Regions from separate parts of the Echinimonas agarilytica genome, predicted to be linked through region 2. Evidence: predicted binding sites of a transcription regulator. Region 2 holds the regulator's gene; the other holds the start of a gene.
The links. Region 2 encodes sigma-54, which starts transcription at its own class of promoters, with help from an activator protein. Its sites were predicted from a motif close to GTTGGCACGNNNNTNGNNT; they were not measured.

Region 1 (5,850 bases), 320 kb from region 2:
TCTGCTTCCTCACTCATTCGACGGGCTCTCGCTGCGGCCGAAGCGCCTCCCGCAACACCTCCAACAATTAAGATACGTGTCATTTTGTTCTCCCTAATTAAGATATGTGCCAGCTTCCGCACCAATACATTAGAATATACTAATATAAATTAGCACATTCAAATTAAAAGTGAACGAGCAGATACAAAAAAGCCAACCCGGAGGTTGGCTTTGTATGATTTATATCAAGTGAAGCTTGATTCTGTCTCGTTTACGGACGAGGGATAAATCCTACCTTTGCATATACATCAGCGAGTGTCTTAGAAGCACGTTCGCTGGCTTTGTCCGCACCGGAGCGCATCACACTGTGCAAGTAGTCTTGGTTGTTGCGCAAGTCGGTATACTTTTCTTGCACAGGAGCCAGCATAGCAACCACTGCATCAGCAACATCACCTTTTAAGTGGCCATACATTTTGTCTTCATACTCAGGCACTAAATCGGCAATTGGACGGCCCGTTGCGACCGACAACAAGGTCAGCAAGTTGGACACACCTGGCTTTTCTGCGGTGTCGAAGTAAATACGCGCTTGCTCATCTGAATCGGTCACCGCTGACTTAATCTTTTTAGTCATTTGCTTCGGTGTGTCGTTCAGCAGAATGAAACTCTTTGGGTTGTCATCTGACTTCGACATTTTCTTAGTCGGTTCTTGCAATGACATGACGCGCGCGCCGACTTTTGGAATCATCGGTTCTGGCATCACAAAGGTTTCACCGTACAGATTATTGAAGCGGGTGGCGATATCACGCGTCAACTCTAGATGTTGCTTTTGATCTTCACCCACCGGCACTTGGTTCGCTTGATATAATAAAATGTCAGCAGCTTGCAATACTGGGTAGGCGTACAAACCCACATTAATATTGCTCGCATTCTTGGCCGACTTATCTTTGAATTGCGTCATGCGCGTCAGCTCGCCCATTTGCGCATAACAGTTCAATGCCCATCCCAGTTGCGCATGCTCAGGTACGTGCGACTGCACAAATATTGTGCTTTTTTCTGGATCGAGTCCACATGCCAAATACATGGCAAGACCGTCATACACGCGCTCTTTGAGTAACTCTGGATCTTGACGAACCGTAATGGCATGTAAGTCTGCCAGCATAAAATGGCAGTCAAATTCTTGCTGCATCTTTAGCCACTCATTGATGGCTCCAACATAATTGCCGAGGGTAAAATTACCGGAAGGTTGGATGCCACTCAGGACAATGGGCTTAGTCATTCGTCATTCACCTAGATTGTTTCAGTTGCCGGTATCAACACCGGCAGTAATTCGATTAGCGAGTCTGCGGTCATATCCGGAGCACTCAGGCTGATATGTTCCCCGTAGTTGTAGCCATAGGTCAAGCCCAGTGTCGGACAACCGGCATTTTTTCCTGCTTCAATGTCGTTTTTTGAGTCTCCCACCATCAATAGCTGGTGCGGCTCAACATCGAAGGCTTCGCATACATGCAACAAGGGTAACGGGTGAGGTTTCTTCTCTAACAGAGAATCACCGCCAAGCACAACTTCAAACATCTCGTCCATATGATAGGCGCGGAGAATATCCGGCAAATAGCATGACGCTTTATTGGTAATTAAAGCTAATCGATACCCTGCCTTATATAATGCCGTCAAAGACTCCATGACTCCGTTATACACTACGGTATTGATACTGAGATGTTGAGCATACGCTGCACTGAATAGCGCCAATGCATGTTGAATAGCTGATTCAGAAGCATCTGCCGCGTGATGAACCAAAGACCGTGTGACTAACATTTTCATGCCATTGCCAACCCAACCGCGCACCTCGGCCATGCCCACGCTGGGCAAATTGAGCTGTGTTAGCATTTGATTTAAAGCTGCACCTAAATCTGGCGCGCTGTCGATAAGCGTGCCATCTAAATCAAATGCAATCGCGCGAACGGTTTGAGGTTTTATTGTGTTCATCGGTTGCCCTACGACGTTGCTTTGGCAATTTGCTCTCGCATCTGCGCAATAATGGATGGGTAATCGTCTTGACCAAAAATAGCCGAGCCCGCAACAAATGTATCCACGCCCGCCGCTGCAATCTCACCAATGTTGTCGATTTTAACGCCGCCATCAATTTCTAAGCGAATATCCCGACCTGACGCATTAATTAGAGTTCGCGCTTGTTTAATTTTGTCTAACGTTTGCGGAATAAATGACTGCCCACCAAATCCTGGGTTTACCGACATGAGTAAGATTAAATCCACTTCGTCGATCAAACACTCGATGGTAGAAAGCGGCGTTCCAGGATTTAACACTACTCCAGATTGACAGCCACCTGCTTGAATCGCCTGCAGCGTTCGATGCGGATGACGAGATGCTTCAGGGTGAAAACTAATTAAACTTGCACCGGCATCAATAAACTGAGGCACCAAACCGTCCACCGGTTCAACCATTAAATGCACATCAATAGGAGCAGTCACACCATGCTTTCTCAAGGCCGAACAAATGGCTGGACCAAAGGTCAAGTTCGGTACGTAATGATTGTCCATCACATCAAAATGGACCCAGTCGGCCCCCGCTTCTAGCACTGCATCAACGTCATCACCTAACCGTGCAAGATTAGCGGATAGGATCGACGGAGCAATAATTGGAGTTTTCATAGTTTGTCACTCAAAAAGGCTTACAGGAGGTTTCTACGCGCTAGTTTACCGAATACGCCATAGCAAATCGAAACTTAGTCGTTGCACAATCTTCGAGCAGCTAAAAACAATGCGCACCAGAATAGTGAAGCGCATTGCAACAGTGCTACATAAAAGTGCACAAGTTGTTATATTAAATTTAATTAAACTATAGAACAAATTGTAAAACACTGATATAAATCACTTTACTGATTTTGGCACAGGTAGTGCTTAGTACTTGGCCAGCTATCAGCTAAAAACTATAAAAAAGATTTTATAACTCATATTCCAGGAGTACACACTTATGAAAGCAACTAAAACTTTAATCGCATCTGCGATTCTTGCTGCATCAATCGCAGCTCCAGCGGCCGCTGTTGAAGGTCTTTCTGCAAACGCTGCAGTTGCAAGCGACTACGTATGGCGTGGTCTGACTCAAACTGATAACGGTCCAGCAATCTCTGGTGGCATTGACTACGATGCAGGCAACGGCATCTACGTTGGTACTTGGGCATCTAACGTTGACTTCGGTGACGACGACGCAACTTACGAGTGGGATTTCTACGCGGGCTATGCTGGCGAAATTGAAGGTTTCAGCTATGACGTAGGCGCGATCTACTACGCATACCCAGACGCTGACGAAGATACAGACTTCAGTGAGTTGTATGTGTCTGGTGGTTACAGCTTCTTGACTGTTGGTGTTGCAACGTTGATCGACAGCGACGCTGGCGGTGACTTCGCTGATGATTTCTACTACAACGCTGATGCAACTTTCGAAGTTGCTGAAGGTTTGGAATTAGGCCTTCACGTAGGTTACTACGACGTAGACGGTGCTGATGACGAAGTAATCGATTACAGCGCTTCTTTGAGCAAAGACGGTTTCACTTTCTGGGTTGGCAGCACTGACATCGATGATGACGCTGACGAAACGAAAGATGACGAAGTACGCGCAGTTGTTTCTTACTCTGTCGATTTCGACCTGTAAGACACGCTCGAATACTTAAAAATATAAAGAAAAACAATGCGATTTCAAAAACACCGCCCAATGGCGGTGTTTTTTTATGTCAAAATGTTTGGCCTCACAGAATTTCGATTGTATACTCAGTGAGCGATTTTGTGTAATTACACTATCCACTCACGACTGTTTAAATATTGGTTCAACGGATGAGCAAGTTAAAAACTACATCGTTATTACTGACTGGCGTATGTGCTGTTGCTGGCGTAACACTAGCAATGCAAGATACTCGGGGTATTTCGGTCGCGAATTTATCATGTGACTGCGAAGCAAATATTCAATACAACACGTCACTGCCCAAAAGCCATCCGGCAAATCAGTGTGCAATCGCTGAGACTCAACAATCCACAACGTGGTTTGGCTGGGCAACCGGCAATAGCCGCTCAATCAGTTTTCACTTTTTAGACTTACTTGAACTGATCTCAAAAACAGACAACAAGCAGATCGACGCAAATAAAAAACAACGCCCCGTAAGAGACGCCGCTTAATTGTCGTTTTGGCAATATTTTAAAAGTGCAGCAGGTGCATTGTTTGGCGTGCAGTCAGAACAAACAAGACAACGCGATTTCCAACAAAATAGCATTGTGCCGTATCTGATAAGTGGCGTTGTGCTCATTATTTTGTTGATTGCTGGATTACTAGTGATTGTGAATTGGGTCATTGATTAACGCTGCTTTAGCGTCGATTATTCAACTGATACAACGCTAAGAGTTCACTCACCTTTCCACGCCCTTTACCATTTCTGCTAATAGTACGGCGCACATCTAACTGAGTAACATCGGCTCTGCGATACCATTCCCGCGTGGACTCTAAATCATGGTTACTGATCAACACAGGTACTGCGTCTTCCGCGCACATGGCAGCTTGCTCAGCAAGCTTCTGCTGCTCTACCAGACCAAAGCCATTGCCTGCATATGCGGTGAAGCTTGCAGTGGCGCTCAACGGCGCATAGGGAGGATCACAATAAACAACATCGCCCTGTTCAACCGTGGCAAATACTTGCTCAAAAGGCAGAGAGGTGAATGTGGCGCGAGTCGCTTTCTGGGCAAAAGCAAACAATTCATTTCGTGGGAAATAGGGCCGTTTGTATCGGCCAAAGGGTACATTAAAACCACCTTTTTTATTGTAACGACACAGGCCGTTATAGCCATGGCGATTCATGTATAAAAATAAGGTTGCTCTGCGTAAGCCTGGCACCGTGCAATTAAATTCTTCTCGATATTGATAGTAGCGTTCAGCGTCATTATTGGCAGGTATAAACAGCCCCGCTGCGGCTTCAATATAAGTTGCTGGGTCGCGCTGCAGCCAAAGATAGACATCAATCAGGTCTTGGTTGATGTCGTTCAGCCAATAATGCTCAAACTCTGTATTTAGAAATACACTGCCTGCGCCCACAAATGGCTCCACCAAGCGTTTCCCTTTTGGCAAACGCTTTTGGATTGGTTCGATTAAGCCATACTTTCCACCCGCCCACTTCAAGAACGCTCGTTGCTTCACATTACTCAAGGATCACCGCTTCTTTTTGGATGGAAGCAATTGACCGGGGCCAAGGTTTCAGCTGCTGTACATTGCTGGCAAAGCTTTTCAGTGCCGAGCGTGCTGCATCCGAGCTTGCATACTCTCCATAGACTCCAATGTAAACCAAGCTACCTTTTCTTCGAGCAGTGTACACTTTAAATCGCTCATCATTGCCGAGCCCATAACGAGCTGCAAATTTGTCGATACTCTGTGGGGAACTCATCACCACCATTTGCAACACGTATTGTGATGCTGGGGCTTGCTGCCACCACACTTTCGTCATAGGTACTGGCGCGGTTTCAGGTTGTGCCACCGATTTTGAAGCTTGCGTCTTAGGCGCTTCGTTTTGAGCAGGTTCGCTTTTTGGCTTCGGCTCAATAACAGGAACCTCTTGTACAGCAGTTTTCTCACCCGCAAGAGCCGCTTCAGCTTGCTCAATGCGTGCGAGGGTTTCCTCGTCTACTTCAATCCGTGCTTTGTTACTTTCATCATCGACGTCGGTCGTCATGGTGTCTTGTGGTAATCGCTCAGGCAGAACTTCGACCGCTTGCTCCTGCGCATCGGACAATACTTGTTCTAGCAGCTCACCCTCGTCTCGCATACTGTCGCGACTCGGTTCGACTATTTCAAGTGCCGACAATTGCTCTTGCATCTCTG
Region 2 (5,850 bases):
CGAAATGAGGTCGTGACGCTCAAAGTGTTGTGCTACTTCAGAGTCGTGCTGTTCAGCCGAGAGGGGGGCTACGTCCACCTCAAGAATCTCCGAAATTTCGAGTTCTGACTGGCTACTAACGAGCAGTGCGAGTGAAACTTCGCCCAAGAGTTTGTCTTGTTTGTCTACCACGTAGAGTTTATCGGTGCCTTCTGGCAACTGGCCGCGCAGCCGAAGATAGCGCAAAACTACATCCACAGAGACATCTGGGCGCAGGGTAATGACATCCGTGTTCATCATGGCGCCAGCGCTGTCTTCTTCATAAGAGAGTGCTTGTTCGACGCGATGACGGTCTTGCTCATCCATCGAGCTTAAGACTTGCTGAAATACCGATTCCGGAAGGCTACCAAGGACGTAAGCGAGATCATCGCTTTCCATACCTTCGATGGCTTCGGCAACATGTTCGGGCTCCATTTCCCGAATAATGCTGTCTTTAATATCTTCCGCTAGCTCTTCAAGGATCTCACCGTGCTGGTCTGGATCGATTAATTGCCAGAGAACAGGACGTGCAGAAGGCGTTGATGATTCTAATAAGAGTGCAACATCGTAAGCCGGAAGGGAGTGAAGCATTCGGCGCACGTGGACAAACATGCCGCCATTGAGAGCGTCATTAACAGCCTTTAAACGGCTGTGAGTTTGTTCTTGTTCGAGAATTTGAGGCATATTAATTGATTCCCGCGCACCGAGTCATAAGAAGGCTTACAGTTTAAACGAATCATCTTGATATGCCACACAAAAGGTATGCCAATTAGAGGGGATTATTCACCCTCATCGAAGAAATTGTTGATGAGGTTCTCGACTGCGTCCAGTGCTGCGGCTGCATCATCACCCTCTGCGCTGACTTGCACCGACTGCCCTTGGCACGTTTGCAGTAGTAACAAGCTCATTACGCTCCCTGCGGAGGCGCTTTTGTCACCATGAGAGATCATGACTTCTGCCTCATAGTCCCGTGCGAGAGTAGCTAGCTTAGTAGCTGCACGCGCATGCAACCCGAGTTTGTTTTGGATGAGCAGTGAGCGAGTTAAAATCATACTGAAGTCTTTTTATATTGAAGGTTACGATGGCGTAGTTGCACCTGATACGATGATCTAAATAAATCCGCAAGGCGGTTGGCGATATGAACTGAGCGGTGGCATCCGCCAGTACAGCCAATTGCCACGGTCACGTAACTCCGATCATTCTTTTCAAGTTGGGGGAGCCAGTCTTTGAGATTACTTTCGACCTGAGCGATAAAGGCTTCTACATTGCTGTGCTGGTCAAAAAATTCAATGACGGGCTGATCGTTGCCGGTATATGAACGTAAACCCGGCTCCCAATAAGGGTTGGGTAAGAAGCGCACATCAAACACGAAGTCAGCATCGTTGGGAGTGCCGTGTTTAAAACCAAATGATTCAAAGACCAACACCAGTGGAGCCTTTGATGTGCCCGATAAGCGTTCGCGAAGTGTTGCGCTAAAATCGTAAATAGTGGAGTGGCTGGTGTCTAAAAATAGGTCGGCTTGCTCTCGAACCGGCTCTAACCAAGATGTCTCTGCGGCAACTGCATCAGCCAGTGTAAGCTCATTTTTTGTAAGCGGGTGACGGCGCCGTGTTTCAGAATAACGTCGCAATAGAATCGAGTCATCGGCATCGAGATATAAAATAGTGGTGGGAACGGCTGTTTTAAGAACTTTAAGCAATTGCTCGATCTGAGCACGATCGTTCGGCAAGTTCCTCATGTCTAAGCTCACAGCAACGTTCTCGTGCTGGTTGTGCTGCATGGTGATCCAAGGCTTCAGAAGTTCGATGGGTAAATTGTCAACGCAATAGTACCCGAGATCTTCGAGAACCCTGAGCGCAATAGATTTCCCTGCTCCTGAACGACCACTAACGACGGTGAGCTTCATGTAAGAGTGCACTTTAATAAATGATTATGCGTTGATAATAACCTGATATAGGTCTTCAGCACTAGAGGCACATCTGAGCTGTTTTAAGGTATTTTTTTGACCTAATTTTTCAGCGACTAAAGCAAGAGTTTTGAGATGGTGTTTGCAGTCTTGCTCGGGCACCAGCATCGCAAACATAATATCGACTGGCTTTTTATCAATGGCGTCGAATTCGATTGGGGATTCAAATTGAACCAATATAGCGACGTTGCTGGCGTCAGACGGGAGTCTGCCGTGCGGAATGGCTATGCCATTTCCAATGCCGGTACTGCCTAGTTTTTCGCGTGCTAAAAAGCGCTCGAAAATTTCGTTTTCGGTGAGTCCTTGGAGATGCTTCGCTGCGATTTCACTTACGATTTCAAGTGCTCGCTTTTTGCTACTACATTGGACTGCACTGAAAGTGCAGTCCTTGGACAGGATACTTCGCATGTTCATGATTAATGCTTCTGCAATTTTTCCTTGTGGCGAATAACCTGCCGGTCGAGCTTGTCGACTAACGAGTCTATCGCCGCATACATACTTTCGCTTTCAGCGTTCGCAAATATTTCCGCTCCCGAGAGGTGAACGGTTGCTTCTGCAATCTGGCGAAGTTTTTCGACATTCAACACCACATGGACGTTTGTGATGTTGTCGAAGTGGCGCTCTAATTTGGCCAGCTTCTCTGTGACATAGTCACGTAAAGGAGGAGTAATATCAACATGATGACCGGTTAAGTTTAGTTGCATAGGCGTGTTTCCTCACTCAGTACTTGTTGTTACAAAAGACTTTTTCTTTGGTTGGATGGCGGAATATTGAGCGCTTCACGATATTTAGCAATCGTTCGGCGAGCCACATTAATTCCTTGATCCGAGAGTAGCTCAGCCATTTTACTATCGCTTAATGGCTTTGCCGGGTTTTCTGCTGCGACCAGCTTTTTAATCAATGCGCGAATAGCAGTGGACGAGCATTCGCCACCACTTTCAGTGCTCACATGGCTGGAGAAGAAGTATTTGAGTTCAAATATACCGCGTGGCGTGTGCATATACTTCTGCGTGGTCACGCGCGAAATAGTAGATTCATGCATGCCAACTTCTTCGGCCACATCATTGAGAACCATGGGTTTCATGGCTTCATCGCCGTACTCAAAAAAGTCGTATTGGCGTTTCAGAATGCAGTTTGAAACTTTCATAAGTGTTTCGTTACGGCTTTCTAAGCTTTTAATGAACCACTTGGCTTCTTGCATGTGTGAACGGATAAATTGTCCGTCAGAGGTGTTTCGAGCACCACGAGACATAGCTGCGTACTGCTCATTGACTCGAATTTTTGGCACTGCATCTGGATTCAATTCGACTTGCCAGACGCCGTTGCGCTTCATCACTGAAACGTCTGGAATGACGTATTGGCTATCTTCGACCACAATGGCACTGCCCGGACGCGGATTGAGGCTTTGGATCAAGCGCATCACTTCGCGAAGCTGGTCTTCTTTGAGTCGCGCTCGGCGCATCAATGTGCGGTAATCGCGACTTGCAAGTAAGTCCATGTGGTTGTTGATCACTAGCATGGCTTCTTTTAACCAAGGCGTGTCGGTGCCAAATTGACGCAATTGAATGAGTAAACATTCTTTGATGGAGCGAGAGCCCGAACCAATTGGGTCAAATAGCTGAATGCGTTTTAAAACGGCTTCAATTTCATCCAATTCAACTTCTGCATTACCTTGGCTTTCTAGAATATCTTCTGTTGTGACAGTGAGATAACCTGCATCATCAATGCCATCAAGAATAGTTCTGGCAATGGCACGATCTGTGTCTGTCATGGGAGTTAATTCAAGCTGCCATTCGAGGTGAGCATGCAATGAATCGGTGGTTTCACCTTGAAAGCTTTCATCATCCTCACGCATTGGGGCGGCTGAGGCCACAGGGGCTGCTGACACAACTTCATCCCAAGTTGTATCCATAGGCATTTCTTCCGAAATGGAATCTTGTTGCAGTGCTTCTGCAGTATCAACTGTACTACTATCTGCTTCAATACTGTCCAAGCTGACATCTGAATCTGCTGAAGATGAATTTTCTTCTTCGGATTGTTCAAGGAGTGGATTGCTATCCAAAGCTTCTTGAATTTCCTGTTGCAGATCTAAAGTCGACAATTGCAAAAGCCTAATGGCTTGCTGCAATTGCGGCGTCATAGTCAGCTGTTGGCCAAATTTAAGCTGGAGCGATGGTTTCATCTAGTCTCCGACTCTTCCTGTGTAACGGTGGCTGCAAAATGAGCAGTATCCGTGGGTTACGTTAAGCTACTATAGCTGGAATTGCTCACCTAAGTACACATCTCGAACGTGTTGATTTGCTAAAACTTGTTCCGGAGAACCTGTCGCAATCAATTCGCCATGTGACACGATGTAAGCGTACTCACAAACGGATAGTGTTTCACGAACGTTATGATCCGTAATTAATATCCCTAAACCTCGAGTTTTGAGGTGTTCAATGATCTTTTTAATATCCGATACTGAAATAGGGTCGACACCGGCAAAAGGCTCATCGAGTAAGATAAAACTGGGTTCAGCGGCAAGCGCTCGTGCAATTTCAACTCTGCGTCGTTCCCCCCCAGAAAGGCTCATGCCTTTGCTTTGGGCAATATGGCCAATATTAAATTCTTCCAGCAAAGAGTCGAGAGCTTCCTCTCGTTGCTCGGTAGAGAGGTCTTTGCGCGTCTCTAAAATAGCCATAATGTTGTCGCGTACACTGAGCTTGCGAAAAATGGACGACTCTTGGGGCAAATAGCCGATGCCTTTTCGGGCACGCTCATGCATGGGCGCCAAGGAAATATCTTCACCGTTGAGCTCAATAATGCCTTTTTCGGCTTGAACAAGCCCCACCACCATATAAAAGGTGGTGGTTTTACCTGCGCCATTAGGCCCCAGAAGACCCACAATTTGCCCTGGTTCAACTTTCAACGAAACATCTTTAACCACTTGACGGCGCTTGTAAGACTTTGCGAGATTTTTTGCTTCTAATAATGCCATGCAGACTATTTCTTTTGGTCGTCGAGTTGTTCTTGGACTTGATCTGGAATGAAGATCGTTGTCACGCGAGCAGAGCCATCGTCTTTGCTATCTGCTTCGAGTAATTGCTGTTCAAGGTTGTAGAGAATCTTGTCACCCTTTACCAAGCTATCTTCTTGAGTTAGTTGAGCTTCACCGGTGAGCAACAAAATACGTTCTCCAAGCTCATATCGAACTCGCAACGCTTGAGCATCCATTGCTTTGCCATTATCAAGGATTTGGCTGTAATTTGCAGGCTTTCCGTTCGCGACCAAGACTTGTTGGCCTTCTTCGGTTGCGTTCAAGATAGTCAGTGTATCTGCAAATATCTGCAATGTTCCTTGAGTCACTTTGACATCACCAATATACGTCACAACATTTGACTTCATATCAATGGTTTGCCGCTCTGATTCAATCACAACTCGTTCAGAGAAGTCGCTCTTTACGGCATAAGAAAAAGGACATATGGCTATTAATGCTGCGGCACTAATTCGCTGGAGTTTGTTCATAAAATGCTTCCACATCTTGCAGAATTTCTATGTCCTGCTTATTTAAATCTGCTTGAAGACCAACACCTTGCATCTCAATGTGTGGGCCAAGGGCGATGACTTTCTCATCAGTATGCATCTGATTGGAGTCAATTTCGAGCACCAGATAAGGTGTTGTAATTGTTTGAACTTGGCTTAAAGGATCGGTTGCTTTAATTGTAACAGAACCTTTGAGCTGCAATTGATCGAGCGCTTGATACAAGCTGCCTTCGCTGGCTGTGACTTTCCAAGCGGGGTCATCGCCAGACTCTTCGTTAAATACTGTGACTTCTGGGTTAGTAAATATGGTCATGTCGAGTGCTGAATAGGATTCCATTCGCTCG

Region 1: the regulator sigma-54 is predicted to act here: its motif matches at 2,878-2,896, upstream of NAF29_RS01525 (TorF family putative porin).

What each region holds. Positions count from the first base shown of each region.
Region 1 is NZ_JAMQGP010000001.1:359,429-365,278, reverse strand. Features, by position in the region: gene NAF29_RS01545 (FAD-dependent oxidoreductase) at 1-83, opposite strand, end outside; gene trpS (tryptophan--tRNA ligase) at 251-1,255, opposite strand; gene NAF29_RS01535 (phosphoglycolate phosphatase) at 1,267-1,962, opposite strand; gene rpe (ribulose-phosphate 3-epimerase) at 1,971-2,645, opposite strand; gene NAF29_RS01525 (TorF family putative porin) at 2,968-3,645, shown strand; gene NAF29_RS01520 (hypothetical protein) at 3,825-4,163, shown strand; gene NAF29_RS01515 (DUF2970 domain-containing protein) at 4,164-4,343, shown strand; gene NAF29_RS01510 (Dam family site-specific DNA-(adenine-N6)-methyltransferase) at 4,351-5,181, opposite strand; gene NAF29_RS01505 (SPOR domain-containing protein) at 5,174-5,850, opposite strand, start outside.
Region 2 is NZ_JAMQGP010000001.1:679,190-685,039, forward strand. Features, by position in the region: gene mgtE (magnesium transporter) at 1-702, opposite strand, end outside; gene NAF29_RS02840 (HPr family phosphocarrier protein) at 798-1,070, opposite strand; gene rapZ (RNase adapter RapZ) at 1,067-1,924, opposite strand; gene ptsN (PTS IIA-like nitrogen regulatory protein PtsN) at 1,949-2,398, opposite strand; gene hpf (ribosome hibernation promoting factor) at 2,401-2,688, opposite strand; gene NAF29_RS02860 (RNA polymerase factor sigma-54) at 2,718-4,166, opposite strand; gene lptB (LPS export ABC transporter ATP-binding protein) at 4,236-4,961, opposite strand; gene lptA (lipopolysaccharide transport periplasmic protein LptA) at 4,967-5,488, opposite strand; gene lptC (LPS export ABC transporter periplasmic protein LptC) at 5,466-5,850, opposite strand, start outside.